Endozoicomonas sp. GU-1: one gene and its partners. The protein of the gene in region 1 interacts with the protein of each later gene in a pairwise test. Links are inferred from orthologs where the notes say so. Each region holds a gene or a part of one and is shown in the gene's direction. Other genes may lie near its edges.

The links.
Region 2: the proteins of dnaB (region 1) and rep interact in binary tests that used the Escherichia coli proteins (3 or more experiments, as listed by UniProt). The link is inferred for Endozoicomonas sp. GU-1 from one-to-one orthologs.
Region 3: the proteins of dnaB (region 1) and dnaA interact in binary tests that used the Escherichia coli proteins (3 or more experiments, as listed by UniProt). The link is inferred for Endozoicomonas sp. GU-1 from one-to-one orthologs.

Annotation. Positions count from the first base shown.
Region 1 is NZ_CP114771.1:4,654,128-4,660,594, forward strand. What follows is about bases 1,510-4,472. They hold dnaB (replicative DNA helicase), read left to right. Parts: upstream 1,510-2,272; coding sequence 2,273-3,673; downstream 3,674-4,472. Other genes in these bases: O3276_RS19255 (hypothetical protein), read left to right, coding at 1,510-1,952; O3276_RS19265 (SrkA family protein kinase), read right to left, coding at 3,681-4,472. Also shown: O3276_RS19245 (hypothetical protein), read left to right, coding at 256-669; O3276_RS19250 (hypothetical protein), read left to right, coding at 761-973; more of O3276_RS19255, read left to right, coding at 1,233-1,509; more of O3276_RS19265, read right to left, coding at 4,473-4,679; O3276_RS19270 (ComF family protein), read right to left, coding at 4,838-5,293; biotin synthase BioB, read left to right, coding at 5,740-6,467. UniProt on the Escherichia coli protein: The main replicative DNA helicase, it participates in initiation and elongation during chromosome replication. Travels ahead of the DNA replisome, separating dsDNA into templates for DNA synthesis.
Region 2 is NZ_CP114771.1:2,308,546-2,314,952, forward strand. Bases 1,260-4,162 are described here. They hold rep (DNA helicase Rep), read left to right. Parts: upstream 1,260-1,656; coding sequence 1,657-3,669; downstream 3,670-4,162. Other genes in these bases: O3276_RS09415 (hypothetical protein), read right to left, coding at 3,797-4,162. Outside these bases: O3276_RS09400 (FxsA family protein), read right to left, coding at 1-433; more of O3276_RS09415, read right to left, coding at 4,163-4,909; O3276_RS09420 (transposase), read right to left, coding at 4,863-5,189; O3276_RS09425 (hypothetical protein), read right to left, coding at 5,608-6,407. UniProt on the Escherichia coli protein: Rep helicase is a single-stranded (ss)DNA-dependent ATPase involved in DNA replication; it can initiate unwinding at a nick in the DNA. It binds to ssDNA and acts in a progressive fashion along the DNA in the 3' to 5' direction.
Region 3 is NZ_CP114771.1:3,729,863-3,736,267, forward strand. Bases 2,257-5,157 are described here. They hold dnaA (chromosomal replication initiator protein DnaA), read left to right. Parts: upstream 2,257-2,840; coding sequence 2,841-4,475; downstream 4,476-5,157. Other genes in these bases: dnaN (DNA polymerase III subunit beta), read left to right, coding at 4,538-5,157. Also shown: O3276_RS15620 (hypothetical protein), read right to left, coding at 1-1,697; more of dnaN, read left to right, coding at 5,158-5,641; DNA replication/repair protein RecF, read left to right, coding at 5,665-6,405. UniProt on the Escherichia coli protein: Plays an essential in the initiation and regulation of chromosomal replication. Binds in an ATP-dependent fashion to the origin of replication (oriC) to initiate formation of the DNA replication initiation complex once per cell cycle.

The DNA of each region.
Region 1 (6,467 bases):
AAATCGAGGAAGTCGTGGTCAGGTCTTTAATTATGAATAACCATTGTCGTTTTTGCTGATAAGAAGAGCTATTTGCACAATAAAAGACCTGACCCTGATTTTTTAAAAATAATACGACGCCTGCAACACGAACCCTTAAATAAAAAAATGAATCAGAAACTTTTACGACACCGCATGATCGAAGAGAGTGCCCGGTAATTTTTTGTGCACAGTTCTAATGCACTGTTATGCAATACAACATCAAGAGCCCTGTTTATGATTCAGCAACCCATTCAGCAACCCACTCAGCAACCAATTTGCGACAGTGCTTCCCAATGTTCAGGGAATGGCATCGAACGTTCCTGGCTCGGCCATGGCGTTGCTGTTTGTAAAGCATTTGCGAAATCATTGATTCCAACGGAAGATCCTTGCCTCAGTTTCAATTCCCGCAAAGCAGTGGAAGATCTTGTGCGACTGGTCACAGTAGCTATCCTGCCGCCGAGTTCCATCCTTTTCATAGTGAAAGATATGGCCAATGCCTGGTCCGGAGGCGGTTTGCCCGGGCCGGATGCAAAACCGGAATTACCACAGACATCAAAAGAAACCCGGGAAGAGGCTCAGGATAAAGAACCCGGCTCGAAAAGAAGTACCCCTTCAACAGCCATCCACGGTCCGCTATCAAGGGGGTGAGGGAACCAAAGGACTACTTGCCATTGGCACGTTGGCCAGTACTTTTCAGTATGCCAATTCGAAAACGATTTATATTAATGATGCAGAAGACTTGAGCAAGATTGGTGGAGTATATTCACTGGACGATACCTATCAACAGACAGCGGATATTGTTGTCAATAACCATATACCCATTGGCAAATTCTCGGCCCATTCACCGGGGAGTACAATGGGCAGTGCCGTACCATCAGAGGCCTGTCTGACTGTTTTGTTGACACTCAGCAAGGCAACATCAGTAACCTTCGCTTTACTGGTGCCAATATAATTTCCCAGAAGACGACCGGGTTAGCAGCCTGTCTTGTTGATGATAGTGGCACTGTCAGAGATACCTGGGCGAAAGATGTTCATATTCTCACCAGAGGTCCGGGAAATCACGCTGGCATCGGGGGGGGGCTGGTTGAAGGAATGGTTGCCAACATCATGGCGGTAGACAGCGATGTCACAACCTGGGGTAACTATTCATACGCAGGCATCGGGGGGGCTGGTTAAAGGAAAGGTTGCCAACATCATGGCGGTAGACAGCAATGTCACAACCTCGGGTAACTATGCATACGCAGGCATCGGGGGGGGAGGTTGTCGGAAAGATTGCCAACACCACGGCGGTGAACAGCAGGGTCGAAACTTCGGGTAATGATGCAGGCGCCAGCATCGGGGGCTTGGTTTATTTTGGAACGGTTACCAACACCAAGGCGGTGAACAGCAGTGTCAATGGCTTTGAAAGGGGTTCAGGATCTATCTCCAATTATCAGCTTCTTTGCCAAAAAGCAGCACCACGTGTGTTAACAGCCAATTGCTCTTTAAGAACTGAATTTCGGGATGCGTTGGATTTATCGTTTTGCCCAGTAAATGCCGCTACCGTGTCAACAGCCGCTAAAGAGTCAACACCCACTACAGCATCAACAGCCGCTAAAGAGCCAACAGTTGCGGCAGCAGCCGACACGGTGTCAACAGACGCTACAGCATCAACAGCCGCTACGGTGGGAGGAATTACCACAGGTTCCCTGCTGGCGGGCGGATTGGGATTAGGGATTGCCGGCTATTCAACCCATCAGTGGATTACCGGTTACCGGGAGGGATTGCGTGGTAAGAAGCTGGCGATGAAACCACTGACTCGTGGTAAAGAACTGGCAAGCGCTGCGGTCAACTCGGTATCACAGGGTATTCAGGGAATCAGAGAACGAATGAACAGGCAGAGTGTTTCTACGCAGGAACCAGCCCATGAAATGAGCCAGGTACAAGACTGAAAGAGTGACGAGAAACCAGCGCCAGGTCTTGAAACTTGAATGTGGGAGGTTCTTCTGAACTTGTTGCGGGTCAGGCGTCAGAAGATAAAAGCAAGGGGTTAAACGCTGATCTGGCTGGTCATTGTTCAGTGGCTTGCCTGCCACATCCCTGTTATGACGCTGAAGTCGGCCTGCCCGCTGAATCAGCAAATACAGCAGCCTTGTTCGACAGACCTGATAATGAAGTCAATGGCTTGAACAGGATCATAAAAGATATTGTCGCTGTATTTTTACCTCCTGAATTCGTATCATCATTTAATCTTTTTTCTCAGATCGTCACTATGCTGGATGTACGTCCCCGTGAGCTGGCGCTTCCCATCGACGAAGCCACGGTTGCCATTAAAACACCCCCTCACTCCATCGAAGCGGAGCAGTCCGTGCTCGGCGGGCTGATGCTGGATAACCAGGCCCTGGACCGGGTGGTGGATAAGCTGACGTCGGATGACTTCTACAATCCGGGGCACCGGCGTATCTATGCATCCATCAGTACACTGAGCAATGAGAGCAAGCCTTTTGATCCTCTGACGGTTGCCGAGATTCTGGAAAACCGGGGTGAGCTGGATGAGGTGGGCGGGCTGGTTTACCTGGCGGAGCTGGCGGGCAGTGTGCCCAGTGTGGCGAATATTCGCGCCTATGCGGAGATTATCTTTGAGCGTTCGGTACTGCGTAAGTTGATCAATACCGGCCAGAAGATTGCGGACAGTGCCTATAATCCCGAAGGGAAAGACAGTCAGGCGATTCTCGATGAAGCCGAACGACTGGTGTTCAATATTGCCGAAGAGCGCCCAAACACGGGTGGCCCGATGGGGGTGCGGGAGATTCTTGAAAACACCGTCAAGAAAATTGATGAGATGTTTAATGCCGGTAACGCCATTACCGGTACCACCACCGGCTTTAAAGATCTGGATGAAATGACCTCCGGTCTGCAGCCTTCCGATATGGTCATTGTGGCTGCCCGTCCCTCCATGGGTAAGACCACGTTTGCCATGAACCTGGTGGAAAATGCCCTGTTGAACAGTGAGAAGGGCGTTATGGTATTCAGCCTGGAGATGCCCAGTGAGCAGTTGATGATGCGTATGCTTTCTTCTCTGGGCAGGATCAACCAGTCCAAGGTCAGAAGTGGTCAGCTGGAAGAAGAAGACTGGCCAAAACTGTTGTCGGCGGTTGAGCGCATTAAAGACAAGAAGCTGTTTATTGACGATACGGCGGGTATCAGCCCCTCGGAAATGCGCTCACGGGTTCGCCGGGTGGTGCGGGAACACGGTGACCTGGGCCTGATCATGATTGACTACCTGCAGTTGATGCAGATTCCCGGTTTTGGTGAGGGGCGAACCAATGAGATTTCGGAAATCTCCCGATCGTTGAAAGCCATTGCCAAGGAGTTCAATGTTCCTGTTATTGCCCTGTCGCAGTTGAACCGTTCTCTTGAGCAGCGACCCAATAAGCGCCCGGTCAACTCCGACCTGCGTGAATCCGGCGCCATCGAGCAGGACGCCGACGTGATCATGTTTATCTACCGGGACGAGGTGTATAACCCGGATACCGAGTACAAAGGGGTTGCTGAAATCATTATCGGTAAGCAGCGGAATGGTCCCATCGGTACCTGCCGACTGGCGTTTATTGGCCAGTTCACCCGCTTTGAGAACCTGGCACCGGATGCTTACCGGTTTGAGGAAGACTGATTTTTTTTTAAACCTGTCCAAAGACGGACAGTGGTGGCTCGTCCAGGGCGGCCAGTTGTTCCCGCAATTCCAGAATATGCTCTGCCCAGTACCGTTCGGTATTAAACCAGGTGAATGCCATGGGAAAGGCGGGATCATCCCAGCGCTTGGCCAGCCAGCCGCTGTAGTTGATCAGTCGCAGGGTACGAAAATATTCCACCAGGTTCAGCTCAGAAGGGCTGAAATCCATAAACTCTGTGTAACCTTCCAGAATCTCGGCCATTTGCAGGGTTTGCTCTTGGCGATCTCCGGATAACAGCATCCACAGATCCTGAATTGCCGGAGCCATACAGGTATCGTCAAAGTCAACAAAGTGTGGTGCCTCATTCCGCCAGAGAATATTGCCGCTGTGGCAATCACCGTGGACCCGAATGGATTGCCACCTATGCTGTTGCGTCATCAGTTCCAGGCGATGGAGCAGGTCCCGGGTCAGGGTCTGGTAGGCTTCCAGAAGAGAAGCGGGAATAAAGTCGTTTGCCAGCAGGTATTCAACATTATCGATGCCGTATCGCTGCAAGCTGATCGCCGGGCGGTGTTGGAAGTCACTGGCTGATCCCAGCTTGTGCATGCGTCCCAGGGTGCGGCCAAGGGTCAGCAGGTTATCCAGATTATCCAGTTCCGGTGCATGGCCACCCTGACGGGGAAACAGGGCAAACAGAAAGCCTGCAAATTCATGCAGTGTGTTGCCTTTTTTGTCAGCCATCGGGGCGACCACCGGCAGTTCCATCGCCTTGAGATCCAGGGTGAACTGATGCTCCTCCTGAATCTGATCTTTTGACCAGCGTTCGGGGCGGTAGAATTTTGCAATCAGGGGTTCACCTTCCTCAATGCCAACCTGGTAAACCCGGTTTTCATAGCTGTTCAGGGCCATAATGCGGGCATCGCTCAGAAATCCTGCGCTCTCAACGGCGTCCAGTGCCCGGTCAGGCGTCAGCTGGTCGTATGGATGTTGAGTAGGCGTGTTCATGCGGGCCTCCGAAGGAGTCTGAGTTCTGTGGAGGGGATTCTATAACCAATAGTAAAGACTGGCCACTGACGCCGGGTGGAATTCTGCTTTGAAGTGAATGTGGATGATGACCCTGAATGCAGTACTCGCAGGCTGTTCGGGAGCAGCTTTAATAATCATCAGCTCTCCGGTGTTCTGGCAACACTCCATATATCCACGCGTTTTACACCACTTTTTTTCAACAGTCGGGTGATTTCATTGACGGTGGCACCGGTGGTTACCACATCGTCCACTAAGGCAACGTGGTGCCACGGCGGGGTGCCGTTTAAAGTGTATGCGTTGCGAATGTTTTTTTGTCGGGCGGTGGCATCCAGGCTTTGCTGTGGCACAGAGTGGATGGTTCTTTTGATCAACTGTTGTTCAATGTCCAGGTCTCTGACACTGAGCAGTTTTTTCAGGGCTTTGGTCAGCAGGAGCGTCTGGTCATAACCTCTTTCCCGCAAGCGTTTGCGGTGCAGTGGTACCGGCAATATGATTTCCGGCCACTGATCATCAAGGTAATAGTCCAGCAACCATTCAGCCAGGGATGCGGCCATTGGTTTTATCAGTTCCAGCCTGGACTGGTATTTCACCATTTGTAATATCCGGTTGACGGGAAACTGGTACAAAAATGGTGAAAGACAGTGGTCAAATAAGGGCGGTTGCTTCAGGCACTGGCCACAAATGCCCGTGTCGCTGTCTTGAATGGGCAAGCCGCAGCAGGAGCAAAAGCACAGTGGGACCGGGCATGTTGCCAGGCATAATCGGCAAAGCGGTTGGGCAAGCGTGGTATGTCCCCGGCAAAGAATGCATTTGATCTGTACTTGTTGTTTAAAATTAGACCAGTTGTAAACCTTAAAGAATTTCATAGATTGACGGTGGCAGTAATTCCGTTATCATCTTTTGCATCTTTATTGTGAAAATGTCGTTCTATTGGTAATTTCATTTTCATGGTTGTTTACTCAAACAATAAATCTCAGGTCTCCGTTAACAAGGGTTTTCTTCCCTGCCGTGATCGGTGTTCCCTCCCCCAGAGGATGTCATGTCCAATACCAGTTCAGCTCCAGCAGAAAATGCCCCCAGCTCTTTTGGCCACAGTGTCGCTCGTCATGACTGGACGCTGTCAGAAGTAGAGGCACTTTTCCAACAGCCGTTCAATGATCTGATCTTTCAGGCCCAGCTGGCTCACAGAGAACATTTTGATCCAAACCAGGTGCAAGTTAGCACATTACTGTCGATCAAGACGGGTGCCTGTCCGGAGGACTGTAAGTATTGCCCCCAGAGTGGTCACTACAATACCGGTCTGGAAAAGGAAAAATTGATGGAGGTGCAGAAGGTACTGGAGGAGGCCAGAAGCGCCAAGGCTTCCGGTGCTACCCGCTTCTGCATGGGGGCGGCCTGGAAAAATCCTCCCGCCAGAGACATGCCTTACATTATTGAAATGATTAAGGGGGTGAAAGCACTGGGTCTTGAGTCCTGCATGACCCTGGGCATGCTGAGTGAAGATCAGGCCACAGAGCTGGCCGGGGCAGGACTGGATTACTACAACCACAATCTGGATACCTCGCCAGAGTTCTATGGCAACATCATTACCACCCGAACTTATGCTGACCGGCTGAATACTCTGGCGTTTGTCCGAGAGGCGGGGATGAATGTCTGCAGTGGTGGCATTGTGGGCCTGGGTGAAAACGAGCGCGATCGTGCCGGGATGCTGGTTCAGCTGGCCAATATGCCGAAGCATCCGGAGAGTGTGCCCATCAATATGCTGGT
Region 2 (6,407 bases), 2.3 Mb from region 1 along the record:
TGTGGTTGAGATGGGTTTGATCATGACGCCATGATGGCTCACGACGATACTCAGCCTCATAAATATTGGTGTGCTGCACATTGACCCCGCTCACTTTCAGCCAGCGCCGGATCAGCAGCTGACGAACCGGTGGAATCAACAGGAATACCCCCAGAAAATCAGTGATAAAACCGGGGATCAACAGCAGCAGGCCACCCAGGGCAATAGCCAGGTTTTCCAGCATTTCCATAGCGGGCAGTTCGCCTGCCGCCATCTTCTGCCGGGCTCTTAATGTGGTTCTGAAGCCCTGGCGGCGAATCACTTCGATGCCAATAAATACCGACAGAATAACCAGGGCAACCGCATTCCAGGCTCCGATGATACTGCCTACTTTAATCAGCACCACCATTTCCAGAATGGGTAAAAGGATAAATAGCACAAAGAGGAAGCGCATAAGAGGCCCCGTTAATCATTGGAGCCTCCTATATAAAGGCAGTGTCGTTTTTTTTCAAGGGTTGTCAGGAAGCAGGAAGGTTGTACTCGCCCCTTAATGAAAAAAACTTCTTACCCGGGTACACCAGCCTCGCAAATAAATCAAAAACAACCGGCAAGTCGGTCTCTGTACAGCCCGCCTGCTCTCCAAAGAAAGGATTCTTTTATTATAAATTATTGTCTTTTATTCACATCCGTTTCAGGATAATCAGTGTACCTTCTACCAATAAAACATAAGAACAATGAACATCAAAAATAAAAATATCCTGATCACCGGTGCCGCCAGAGGACTTGGTCTGGCAATGGCCAACTGGTTCGCAGAACGTGGTGCCAATATGGGTCTTATGGACCTTGATACTCCCGAACTTTATCAGGCAGAGGAACTCTGTCGTTCAAAAGGGGTTAAAGCGATAGCACTGCCAGCCAATGTTGCTGAAGAAGCTCAGGTGGAAGCGGCTGTTCAGAAAGCCTCTGCAGAACTCGGCCCATTGAATGGCCTGGTCAACAACGCCGGTATTCTCAGAGATGGCCTGCTGATCAAAGCCAAAGATGGCAAAGTGACCGACAAACTCTCCTTCGACAAATGGCAGTCCGTAATCAATGTTAACCTGACCGGTGTCTTCCTCTGCGGCCGTGAAGTGGCCGCCAGCATGATCGACAGTGGCTCAGAGGGCGTCATCGTCAATATCGCCAGCATTGCCCGTGAAGGGAACTTTGGACAAAGCAACTACTCCGCAGCCAAGGCCGGTGTCTCCGCCATGACCGTGACCTGGTCCAAAGAGCTGGCCAAATACGGCATCCGTTGTGCAGCTGTCGCTCCGGGCGTTATTGAAACCGCAATGACCGGCGGCATGAAGCCAGAAGCCAAAGCCCGGTTAACCGCGGGCATTCCTGTTGGACGCATGGGTACCCGGAAGAGATTGCCCGGACCGTTGGTTTTATTTTTGAAAATGACTATTACAACGGGCGGGTTTTAGAGCTGGATGGTGGGTTAAAACTCTGAAAAATACGTTGTGGGATACTGCCACCGAAAAGCGATCATAAGAAGGTCAATCAAAAGACGATTGGGAGTCGGCCTAAATATATCCCTCTATGCATTGGCCTGAAGACCAGACATATCGCCCACTCCCCTAACCTTGTTATACTGAGACGCTTAATTCCCATGACTTGCCTGAAACAGAACGCGTGCAAAGACTCAATGATCGACAGGCTGAGGCCGTAAAATACATCGATACTCCCCTGCTGGTACTGGCCGGTGCCGGTAGTGGTAAAACCAGTGTTATTACCACCAAAATTGCCTACCTGATTCAACAGTGCGGTATCAGCGCCAAAAACATTGTGGCCGTGACCTTTACCAACAAAGCCGCCCGGGAAATGAAAGAGCGGGTTGGCAAGCTGGTGAAAGGCAAGGCCTCTTCCGGACTGACGGTGTCTACGTTCCATAATCTCGGCCTGAATATTATCCGTCGTGAGTACCAGATTCTTGGCTATAAACCAGGGTTTTCGATTTTTGATCAGCAGGATGCCCGATCACTGATTACCGACCTGATGCAGCGGGACACGTCTGCAGATGATAATGGTGTGGATCAGATCCAGCACTGTATCTCCAACTGGAAGAATGATCTGATCTCCCCGGCCCAGGCGTTACAGATGGCCAGACAGCCCTGGGAGCAGACGGCAGCGATTGTTTATGAACACTACAATCGCATGCTGAAAGCCTATAACTCAGTGGACTTTGATGACCTGATCATGAAGCCGGTGGAGTTATTCAGACATTATCCGGAGGTCCAGCAACGCTGGCAGGACAAAGTTCACTATATGCTGGTGGATGAGTACCAGGACACCAATGGTGCCCAGTATGAGCTGGTCAGGCGACTGGTGGGCGACCGTCGTAAGTTGACCGTCGTGGGTGATGATGACCAGTCCATTTATGCCTGGCGCGGAGCCAAACCAGAAAATCTGGCGCAACTGAAAGAAGACTATCCCAGCTTAAAGGTGATCAAGCTGGAACAGAATTACCGTTCCACCAGCCGTATCCTGAAAGCAGCAAATACCCTGATTGCCAATAACCCACATGTGTTTGAAAAAACATTATGGAGTGAAATGGGGGTCGGGGATGAAATTCGCGTGATTAAATGCCGAAACGACGAAATGGAGTGTGAGCGGATTGCCACAGAGATCATCGCCCACAAACTTCGCCACGATAACAGCTATAAAGATTATGCCGTTCTCTATCGGGGAAATTTTCAGTCGCGGCTGCTGGAGCTGAAACTTCAGCACCATGGTATTCCTTACCACATTAATGGCGGCACCTCGTTCTTTGCCCGGGCAGAAGTGAAAGATATCATGGCCTACCTCCGCCTGCTGATTAATCAGGATGATGACAACGCCTTTCTACGGGTGGTGAATACCCCCAAGCGGGAGATTGGGCCATCGACACTGGAGAAACTGGGCAACTACGCCAACAAACACCACATCAGTATGTACAAAGCCTGTGAAGAAGCGGCCCTTGCCGAGGACCTGGCCCCTCAGTATGTCGACAGGCTGCGACGCTTTACCGGGTGGATGGACGACGTTTCACGACGGCTGCAAATCAGCGAAGACCCTATGCAGGTGGTTCGTGAAATGATTGCTGATAGCGATTATGAAAATTGGCTGATGCAGCACTCCTCAACGCCAGCCCAGGCTGAAAAGCGCATGGCCAATGTCTGGTTTCTGGTGGATGCCCTGCAGCAAACCCTGGAACGGGGTGATGAAGACAGAACGGTTGCCGATGCCATTGCCCGGCTGATTCTGCGGGATATGCTGGAGCGCAATGAGGAAGAGGAAGATGCCGACCGTGTTCAGTTACTGACTCTCCATGCCTCCAAAGGTCTTGAGTACCCCCACGTCTTTATGATGGGAATGGAGGAAGAGCTGCTGCCGCACCGAACCAGTATTGAAGAAGATAATATTGAGGAAGAGCGTCGTCTTACTTATGTCGGCATTACCCGGGCCCGGAAATCACTGACCATGACACTGGCCGGGCAAAGAAAGCAGTTTGGCGAGATCATTGATACGCTGCCCAGCCGCTTCCTGGATGAGTTGCCACAGGAAGACCTGGTGTATACCGGCTTTGATGAATCATCCCGCCGGGAAACCAAAAAAATGGCGGGTAAAATGGGGCTGGATGCGCTTTACAAGTCTATCGGAGTATAAGTAGCCAGAAATATTCAATTCCATATGGCCAGCTACTTAGCCGCCATAAGCAGAAGTGAAGGGCAAGGTTCCCTGCTTCTGTTGCTTTGTAGCTGTAGAAACGACTTGAGGCTTTTACTCTATGACTCTATCTTTCGACAAACTTGGCTATCAAAGGAAAAAATGCGTCAGATTGAGGACAATTAATCCACTCAGGGACTGGATCGATCTCTGTTTTATCTCTTCTGACAATGCGAATCGCGTTGAATAGTTCACTATATCTACTGATACTTTCCTCCAGCTTATGAATCGCTATATTTGACAGATAACCAAATGCAGATATATACAACGAGTTCCCGAGATAAAATTGAGAGTGTATTGGTTTAACAACGTCATCATCAGAGGTTTCACAAAACTGGACAATATCGCCCTTTAGGAGGCTTGCCGGGTCGAAGGGGAGTATTTTTGCCTCTGGCAAAGACATATACCAGTCCTCCCATTGTGCATGGGAGCGATCGATATCGTCGTAAAAATTTATCCCGAATGCCAAATAATTAGCTAGCATATGACAACTCGCTCCAAGGGTTACCTCCTCACCAGATCCCCACCTATTATTACGTCTTTCTTCCGTTTGCCTGTATGAGATACAACCTGCAACACCTTTTTGCAATATTTGCACAATTCTGGACTCAAAACATTGTTGATACAGAGACTTATTCTTTTTAGGAATGTCACCAATGATCGCTGATTCAGTTAAAAGGGGAAAAGCTTTTTCTTGCTCTAAGCTTTCATACTGAACACCATCTATGTCAAAACAATATCCAGATATGGCATTCTCTTTGATAAATGGATAAGGGCAGGAGGCTAACGGATAATATGAAGCGAGTGAGTGTACCCTCTCTAGAGCATCTTCCTCTTTGCGGCTGCCTTCAGCCATCATTTTTAATGGCTGTTCAACTTTATTTTCACAATTTACGCTAACAATTGTGCGAGACTTCAGAAAAGGCAACTCTGCATTTTGTTGCATCCCCGGAATAGATATACCCCCGCCTGCATTTGAGCCCTTATCACTTTGGGGAGAGTTTACAGGCGGATGATCGCCCGGTGACATAGTATTCAAACCTGTCCGAAGAATATCCATGTTATCTCTCATAAAGTTGCCAGGTAATACACCTGCAAAGTCTTTTCGATGAGCCTGATGGTAACGATATTTCTCAACCAGCAGCAGGCCCGCAATAAAACTTACCAGTGACACAATCATCAGATCGATGTTTCTTTTTGCACTCGCAGGTAATGGTGTCCATTTCTGGTGGCTGCACAGATCCAACGCCCTGGAGGATCTCGCCAAGTGCTAATTGATTCGGATAGTTGATCAACCGTTTTTCAGACTTTTCATCAAACAACTGTTGTTTAAACCAGTCCAGCTGATGTTTAAGAGATGCGTTTTTCTGTTTCAGGAATTCAGCGACAGGACTCTGTTCCTGCAACAACCCCTGCAACCGCTGGAGCAGTTGCAGGTGAGAAAGCTGAGTGGCAGGCACAGGTGCTTTTTCCAAAAGAGTCATAGCGTTTGACTGTAGACACTATTCAGGATGTTTGCTGGCTGATATATCAAGATTTACATAACGCTTGTGGTAATGGGCTGAGCGGGTATCAATGCCATCAACAATCATTACGTAAAGATCGGAAGCTTTCTCAAGAGCAACTTGCGGAAGATTCTAACGGGTTATCTAAAACTCCCTTTTTCCGGTGATAGTATCCCCGGTTCGTTAATGGAAAATGTGATTGGTGATGTCAGAGGTGGTGATGTTTTAAACACTTATGACTTTGTGGATGTCATAAACAAAAAACAAAGAGTCAGTTGGCAGATCCACTGTCTTATAAAGCGGATAATGCTGCGCTTGACCTTCACCCAATGCTCTAAAAACCTCGCTACGGACGCTTAAGTCCGACAGGCTCCTAGGCCCATACATAACCCGGATCAATTCTTTTGTATCCATACCATGTCTGCGCCCTTTGCCGGTGTTGGTTAGCCTTGGATAAATCAGTCATAGCCCAGAGACTGAAAGTATGCCCCATGGAACTGAACAGACAACGCAGTCTGAATCTGATTTCAGCGTCGACCTGAGGGTCGTCGGCAATTTCCGGTTGTTTCAGCATTGCCTGTACCGCATGCCAGATGACTTCAGGGTTGATGTCAGGGTCAATCTGATCCAATTCCAGACAATGCATCAGTGACGGCAAAATAAATTTATTTCTGGCATCCAGCACCCATTGCCTGGCCTTCTGTCTCATCGGTGCATCGGGAATGATAGCCGAGCGGAAAAAATCATCAAACTGATGCAATTCCGTCCAGGCACACTCCTCCCAGATTCGCTCAATACCAATACAGGTTTTTAAAAGAGGCTGATTCAACAACTTCTGGTATATCTGCCGCTCGCCGATTATATCCGAACGGGCCCTGGCCGCCCGGATACACCGGAGTGTTTGCAGAATAACCGGATTCCAGTGTCGGGAGAGCAGTTTTTCAAATGGCTTTATGGCCCCCCTGGCCGACTGTACCTGGAACCCCTGAGAATCAGCCGATGGACAGGCAGCATGATGTCTGCCGGATCGAACCACCCTGATCACTGGCGCAACCTCCTGGTGATCTGGCTTGTTCACCTCAGGCTCGCGCCCCTCAGCGCCACTCACCTTCGGGGATTCACTGACATCATGCTCTGACTTGTTAACAGACTCATTTTTTTGACCATTGCGCT
Region 3 (6,405 bases), 920 kb from region 1 along the record:
GTCTGCTCCCCTGCCTGCACTGACTGACTTAACAACTGCAAATGCTGGCGGTTATTGGCCAGCTCCCGCAGGCGCCACAAATCCAGCCGGGCGATGGTGGCTTGCTGAAAATCCCAGTTGACCTTTTCATTGGCTGCCAGGAGCAACTCATAGGCATGGTCATACCCCTGGCAGGATATGGCATGGGTCACCGACAGACTCAGGATCGCCATTTCATATTGGGTAAGCCATTGGGTTTGACGTTGCGGAACAACGGCCTGGGCAATATCCACTGTCGGCCGGTTGTCAGCACCAGCTGCTTTATTTGCCCTGCCTGTTTTGTGGTTGTCGCTGTCGGCTGCTGAACGCTCTTTGCCGCCCCTGGAGCCCGCTCTTTTATATTTGGACCGCTTGCCTTTGTTTTTATTTCTGGGGGCTACAGCGGATGACCGTTTTGGCATGTCATCACTCAGCAGCCAGTCATCGTCCAATGCAGGGGAATTCACCACTGAACTGGCTTCAGCACTTAACTCCAGGCTGTCGCGGACCTCAGCCAGCTCACTCTGCAGCTTGACTGCGCCTAAACGTCCATAGTGTTCCAGCACATCATTGAGTAAATCGGAAATTTTCAACAGGTCCGGTTCCCTGGATTTTAACAACAGCAGAGCCAGCTTCAGCTTGCCGGCTTCCACACCACGCATAATGGCTGATTCAATACTGGCAATGGCTTCTTCAGTATTCGCATTTTCTTGACTCATCTGGAGTGAGCCAAGCAGCCAGAAAGCTTCAGGAAAACGGGATAACCGGGCCTGAGCAATGGCCTTGTCGAGCTGTCCATCCAGATAAAAGATCAGGCTTTTCAGGTAATATCTCACGTCATCATTCTCGACTCTGGCAACACTATCCTCACAGGCATAATTGATCAGAAACTCCATAAGGGCATACAGCGCCGGATTATCCTGGCCATCGTTACAGGCCGCTTTCTGCGAATTTACCAATAGTTCTTTAACGGATGACAGCGAGCGGTTCTGGTACAGAGTCTGCAAAGCGATCAGGCCAATGTCCGGCGAGCAGAATCCGCTTTGCCAGAAACCAAGACAGTAGAACGCATACTCGAGCGTACAGGTCTCATCGAATTCGCCAACGCCCATAAAATCCTTTCTTATGCCCTTGACGTCCCGGATTGTGGTGGTGGTTAATTCAAGCAAATGCGCTTTTATCTGCTGCCATTGAGTGGGCAAATCCTCAGCATCCTGTTCCAGGCGGAATATCGGGTCTGAGGTAACCAGTTGTTCAACAATGTCATACAGCTTTTCACATTTGGCAATATCAAGACTGTAACAGCGGGTATTCCCCAACGAAGTCATGATTTGGCCAAACAGAATCTTCGACAATCTCTGATCGCCCATGGTGGGATCATCGACCGAATAGAGGCAGGACATACGCAGCCGGGCTCTCTCTTTATCAATCTCCCGGATTAGGCCATCGTCCAAAAGAGCGACCACCTTGCGGTTGATCACCAGAGTGTTAGCGCTTCGACCTCTATCAGAAATTACCAGCAGGCTCAGATACCAGATACACATAATAAACAGCTCTTGCTGTTCATCAGGAGTATCTGGCTGGTAACTGAGCAAACACTCCACAAGCTGATCGTCATAATGGCACATCTGCTGTTCCAATCCGTGGAGCTTGCAGCTGTTCCTCATCGATGGATCCAAACTCAACGCATCCTGCACGAATAGGCAGTTAAAACACCAACGCTGAATCCTCTCAGAGAACATTGACAAGTTTTGTCCCTGGCAATTTGACCGATTTCCAGGGTCAACTTTGGAATCATTTTACGGAACAGATTGATTTTACTCTGCAATTGATTCCTACCCAGGCAACAATAGTACCCGATTGGCTCAAATCCCCCGTATGTCGGCATAAATTCCATTTCTAACAAAGGATTTATCTTGTACCGGTTCTGCTGAAAAGCGGTTCCCTTTGAGATCTGCCTGAGCCCATCCCTACCTTCCCGGGCAGTCGAGTTTATATTGGCCACAGACTGCTCGGGCAGCTTCTTTTCTGTTTGACTGGCATCCTTCACACATCGCCCGAAAGCACCCTGACTAGCCAAGTGCCCTGTGGCCTCATTATTGGCCATGGGCATTTGTGCCTCCAGCACAGCCGTCAGCCTTGATAGCGGATCTAACATAATGAATGAATTTTATTTTGTTGGTATGACCTTGTTAAACACCCTGTTCAAGTTAGTACAAAAGATCAAATAATGTTAATCACCAGGCCGTGATTCATAGATATATAAATAGATAAGTTATCTCTTATGTGATGTGTTTTTGATTTTAATGTAATTATTTAGGCAGGGTTTTTCTGTGGATAACTCAGTTTATGCCAGTTATCGTCTGCCTTTGAGGATGTGTGCTTTTTTGTAGAAATCCCGGAGGTATGTTGTTGTTTTGGTCTTGATGACTTGTGGATAACTATGAGTGTTATCCACAGATTGCTTGTTATTCAATTTACCCACAGGAAAATCATAAGGTTTATTGCTATTCATAAACGGACCTACCCACAGGGAGTAGCAAGCAATATTTTCCTCCGCATTATGCCGGTTTTATTTTCAACTCATTGAAATATAAGGATATTGTTCATGGCGGATGATCTCTTGTCTTGTTTTGCAGGTGTGGATAACTTTTGCCAGAAAGGATACAATTCTCTTTTGTCTATCCAATCGTTATTTCATACCTGAAGGTCTTCAGCAGGCTGTCTGACCGGCTTCAGTGATACCCGTATCAAATCCTGATCCTGATCCTTATCTATATCCGGAGATGGGTGGGAGAGCGGGAGAGTAGGAGAGTAGGAGAGTGCCTGTGCCCCTTGAGCTGTGGCAAAAATGTATCGATATCCTGCAGGATGAGCTGTCTTCTCAGCAATTCAATACCTGGATTCGCCCTCTGAAAGTGATGGGGGACGAACACGATTTGTGCTTACTGGCTCCCAACCGGTTCGTTGCCGACTGGGTGAAAGAGAAGTTTTTGCCAAGAATCGAAGAGATTCTGGATGAACTGTCCGATGGGGACTCTCCAGCCGTTGCGTTGGCGGTGTCCAATCGTCGGCCCCCCTCACTGAGCAAGCGATCTGCACGGCCAAGAGAGCCTCAGCTCAGGGAAGTGCCACCCAGAGAGATTCAGCCTGCGGCAACGGTGACCGTTTCTGAGAAACCCATTGAGAACCCGCTGAAACACGCCGCTATTGAGCGTTCCGTGGTTACCCATGAGCTGGTGTCGGCTTTAACGGTTGCGCAGGACAATACCCCGGAGCCGGATCTGGTATCAGACTCCGGTTTTCAGGAAGATGACAGCAGGCAGACAGAGGAGTCCGCCCAGATCAAGGTTAACCCACTGAAAGAGTCGGTGAGTGCTACGTCTGAAGAGCCTGTCCCGGTGCGGCAGGTTGAAGTGGAAGGGTCTATCAAGCATCACAGTTCGCTGAACACTGGTTTCACTTTTGAAACCTTTGTTGAGGGTAAATCAAACCAGCTGGCCCTGGCGGCCGCTCGACAGGTGGCAGAAAACCCCGGTGCTTCCTACAACCCGCTGTTCTTGTACGGCGGTGTTGGTCTGGGTAAAACTCACTTGATGCATGCGGTGGGTAACTTCCTGGTCAAGCAGAACCGTAATGCCAGAGTGGTTTATTTACACTCCGAGCGTTTTGTTGCGGATATGGTGAAGGCACTGCAGCTGAATGCCATTAATGATTTTAAAAAGTACTATCGTTCTGTTGATGCGCTGCTGATTGATGATATCCAGTTCTTTGCCGGTAAAGAGCGCTCACAGGAAGAGTTTTTCCACACCTTCAATGCGTTGCTGGAAGGTGGTCAGCAGATGATTCTGACCTGTGACCGATACCCAAAGGAGATCAGCGGCGTTGAAGAGCGGCTGAAGTCCCGATTTGGCTGGGGTTTAACGGTAGCTGTGGAGCCGCCCGAACTGGAAACCCGCGTTGCCATTCTGATGAAAAAGGCAGAACAGCAGAAAGTAGAACTGCCCCCTGAAGCCGCCTTCTTTATTGCCCAGAGAATCCGTTCCAATGTGCGTGAACTCGAAGGTGCCCTGAAGCGGGTGATCGCCAGTGCGCACTTTATGGGGCGCCGTATTGATATTGATCTGATCCGCGAGTCCCTGAAAGACCTGTTGGCTTTACAGGACAAACAGGTCAGTATAGATAATATCCAGAGGACGGTTGCCGAGTACTACAAGATCAAAGTGGCGGATATTCTTTCCAAGCGTCGCAGCCGTTCTGTGGCAAGGCCAAGGCAAATCGCCATGGCTCTCTCTAAAGAGTTGACCAGTCATAGTTTACCCGAGATTGGTGATGCCTACGGCGGACGTGATCATACCACCGTTCTTCACGCTTGCCGTAAAGTAAAAGAACTGGTCGAAGTGGATAACGAGATCAAAAGCGATTACAAAAACCTGTTGCGCTCACTGACAAGTTAATTCCACCTTATTCAACCTCATAAAAAGGTGAATACCTTTTTATATCAAGAGAAAGGAAAGCGATGAAATTTACCATTAATCGGGAAGCATTGCTTAAGCCACTTCAGCTGGTTGCAGGTGTGGTTGAGCGCAGACAGACGCTGCCGGTATTGTCCAATGTGTTGATGGTAGTCGATGGAAACCAGCTCTCGTTAACCGGTACTGACCTGGAAGTCGAACTGGTTGGCCGTGTCGCTCTGGAAGATGTTGCCCAAGTCGGAGAGATTACGGTACCGGCCAGAAAGCTGATGGATATCTGTAAGTCCCTGCCTGAAAACACTCTGATTGAAGTGCATCAGGATGATCTGAAGGTCAAGGTCAAGGCTGGCCGGTCCCGGTTTACCCTCTCCACGCTGCCAGCCAATGAGTTTCCCAGTATTGAAGAGGAGGCCGGATCGGTATCCTTTACCATTGGTCAGTCACGTCTTCGTCGCCTGATTGACCGTACCGGCTTTGCCATGGCCCAGCAGGATGTCCGTTACTACCTGAACGGCATGCTGCTGGAAGTCAGCCAGAACTGTCTTCGTGCGGTGGCTACCGATGGTCATCGTCTGGCCATGTGCAGCGTGGAAGCCGATATCAACCAGCAGGACAAGCATCAGGTCATCGTGCCCCGTAAAGGTATTCTTGAGATGGCACGTCTGCTCACCGAAGGGGAAGAGAGCGTTCATATTACCCTGGGAGCGAATCATATCAGAGCCAAAACCGGCGACTTTATGTTCACCTCCAAACTGGTGGACGGCAAATTCCCAGACTATGAGCGCGTAATCCCGAAAGGCGGCAACAAGATCATTATTGGTGATCGCCAGGAACTGCGTCAGACATTCCAGCGTGCGTCTATTCTGTCCAATGAGAAATACCGGGGTATCCGCCTGATTCTTTCCGATGGCCAGCTTAAGGTAATGGCTAACAACCCGGAGCAGGAAGAAGCCGAAGAAGAGTTGAGCCTGGCTTATCATGGTGACTCCATGGAGATCGGGTTTAACGTCAGCTACCTGTTGGATGTGCTTTCTGTGTTGTCTGGTGAGGCCATCAAGATGACCCTCTCCGACCCGAACAGCAGTGCGCTGCTTGAGGAGTCTGAGTCTGGTGACTCCACCTATGTTGTTATGCCTATGAGGCTGTAACAGCCTGTCGGCAGAAGTAGTCAGTGTCTGATGTGGTGGCATCAGACACTCGCCCTGATCCGGCTTCCGGGCTACTCAGGTTCGGAAATAAACAGAATATGATTCAACAGCTCTCCATAACCGATATTAGAAACCTCTCCTCTGTTTCGCTTACCCCTTCCCCTTCTGTAAACGTGCTCTACGGGCTCAATGGCAGTGGTAAAACCAGCGTGCTTGAGGCCATACATCTTCTCGGGGTTGCCCGATCGTTTCGGACCTCCCGAATTAAACCGGTGATCAATCGTGATGCCGAGGTCTGTACGGTGTTTGGTCGAATCGGTGTGTCATCGGGATCCATACCGGTAGGTGTTTCCAGAAACCTGCGGGATGAAACACTGCAGATACGGGTGTCCGGAGAGAACCTGAAGTCCACTTCTGAGCTGGCCAGGTTACTGCCCTTACAGGTGATTAATCCGGACACCTTCCGTTTGCTTGAAGGCTCCCCAAAGCTGCGAAGGAACTTTATTGATTGGGGCGTGTTTCACGTGAAACATCATGACTTTTTCCCGCTATGGAAACGCATGCAGAAGGCACTGAAACAGCGGAACAGTCTGCTCCGTCATGGTAGAATAAACGGTTCTGAATTGACTTCGTGGAACATAGAGTTTGCCAAAGCGGCCAATGCCATCGACGTGTTACGCGGCGACTATATCGAGAGACTGACGCCCGTCTTCAATGAGGTGCTTTCGGAATTGGCCGATCTGGATAATCTTTCTATCCAATAT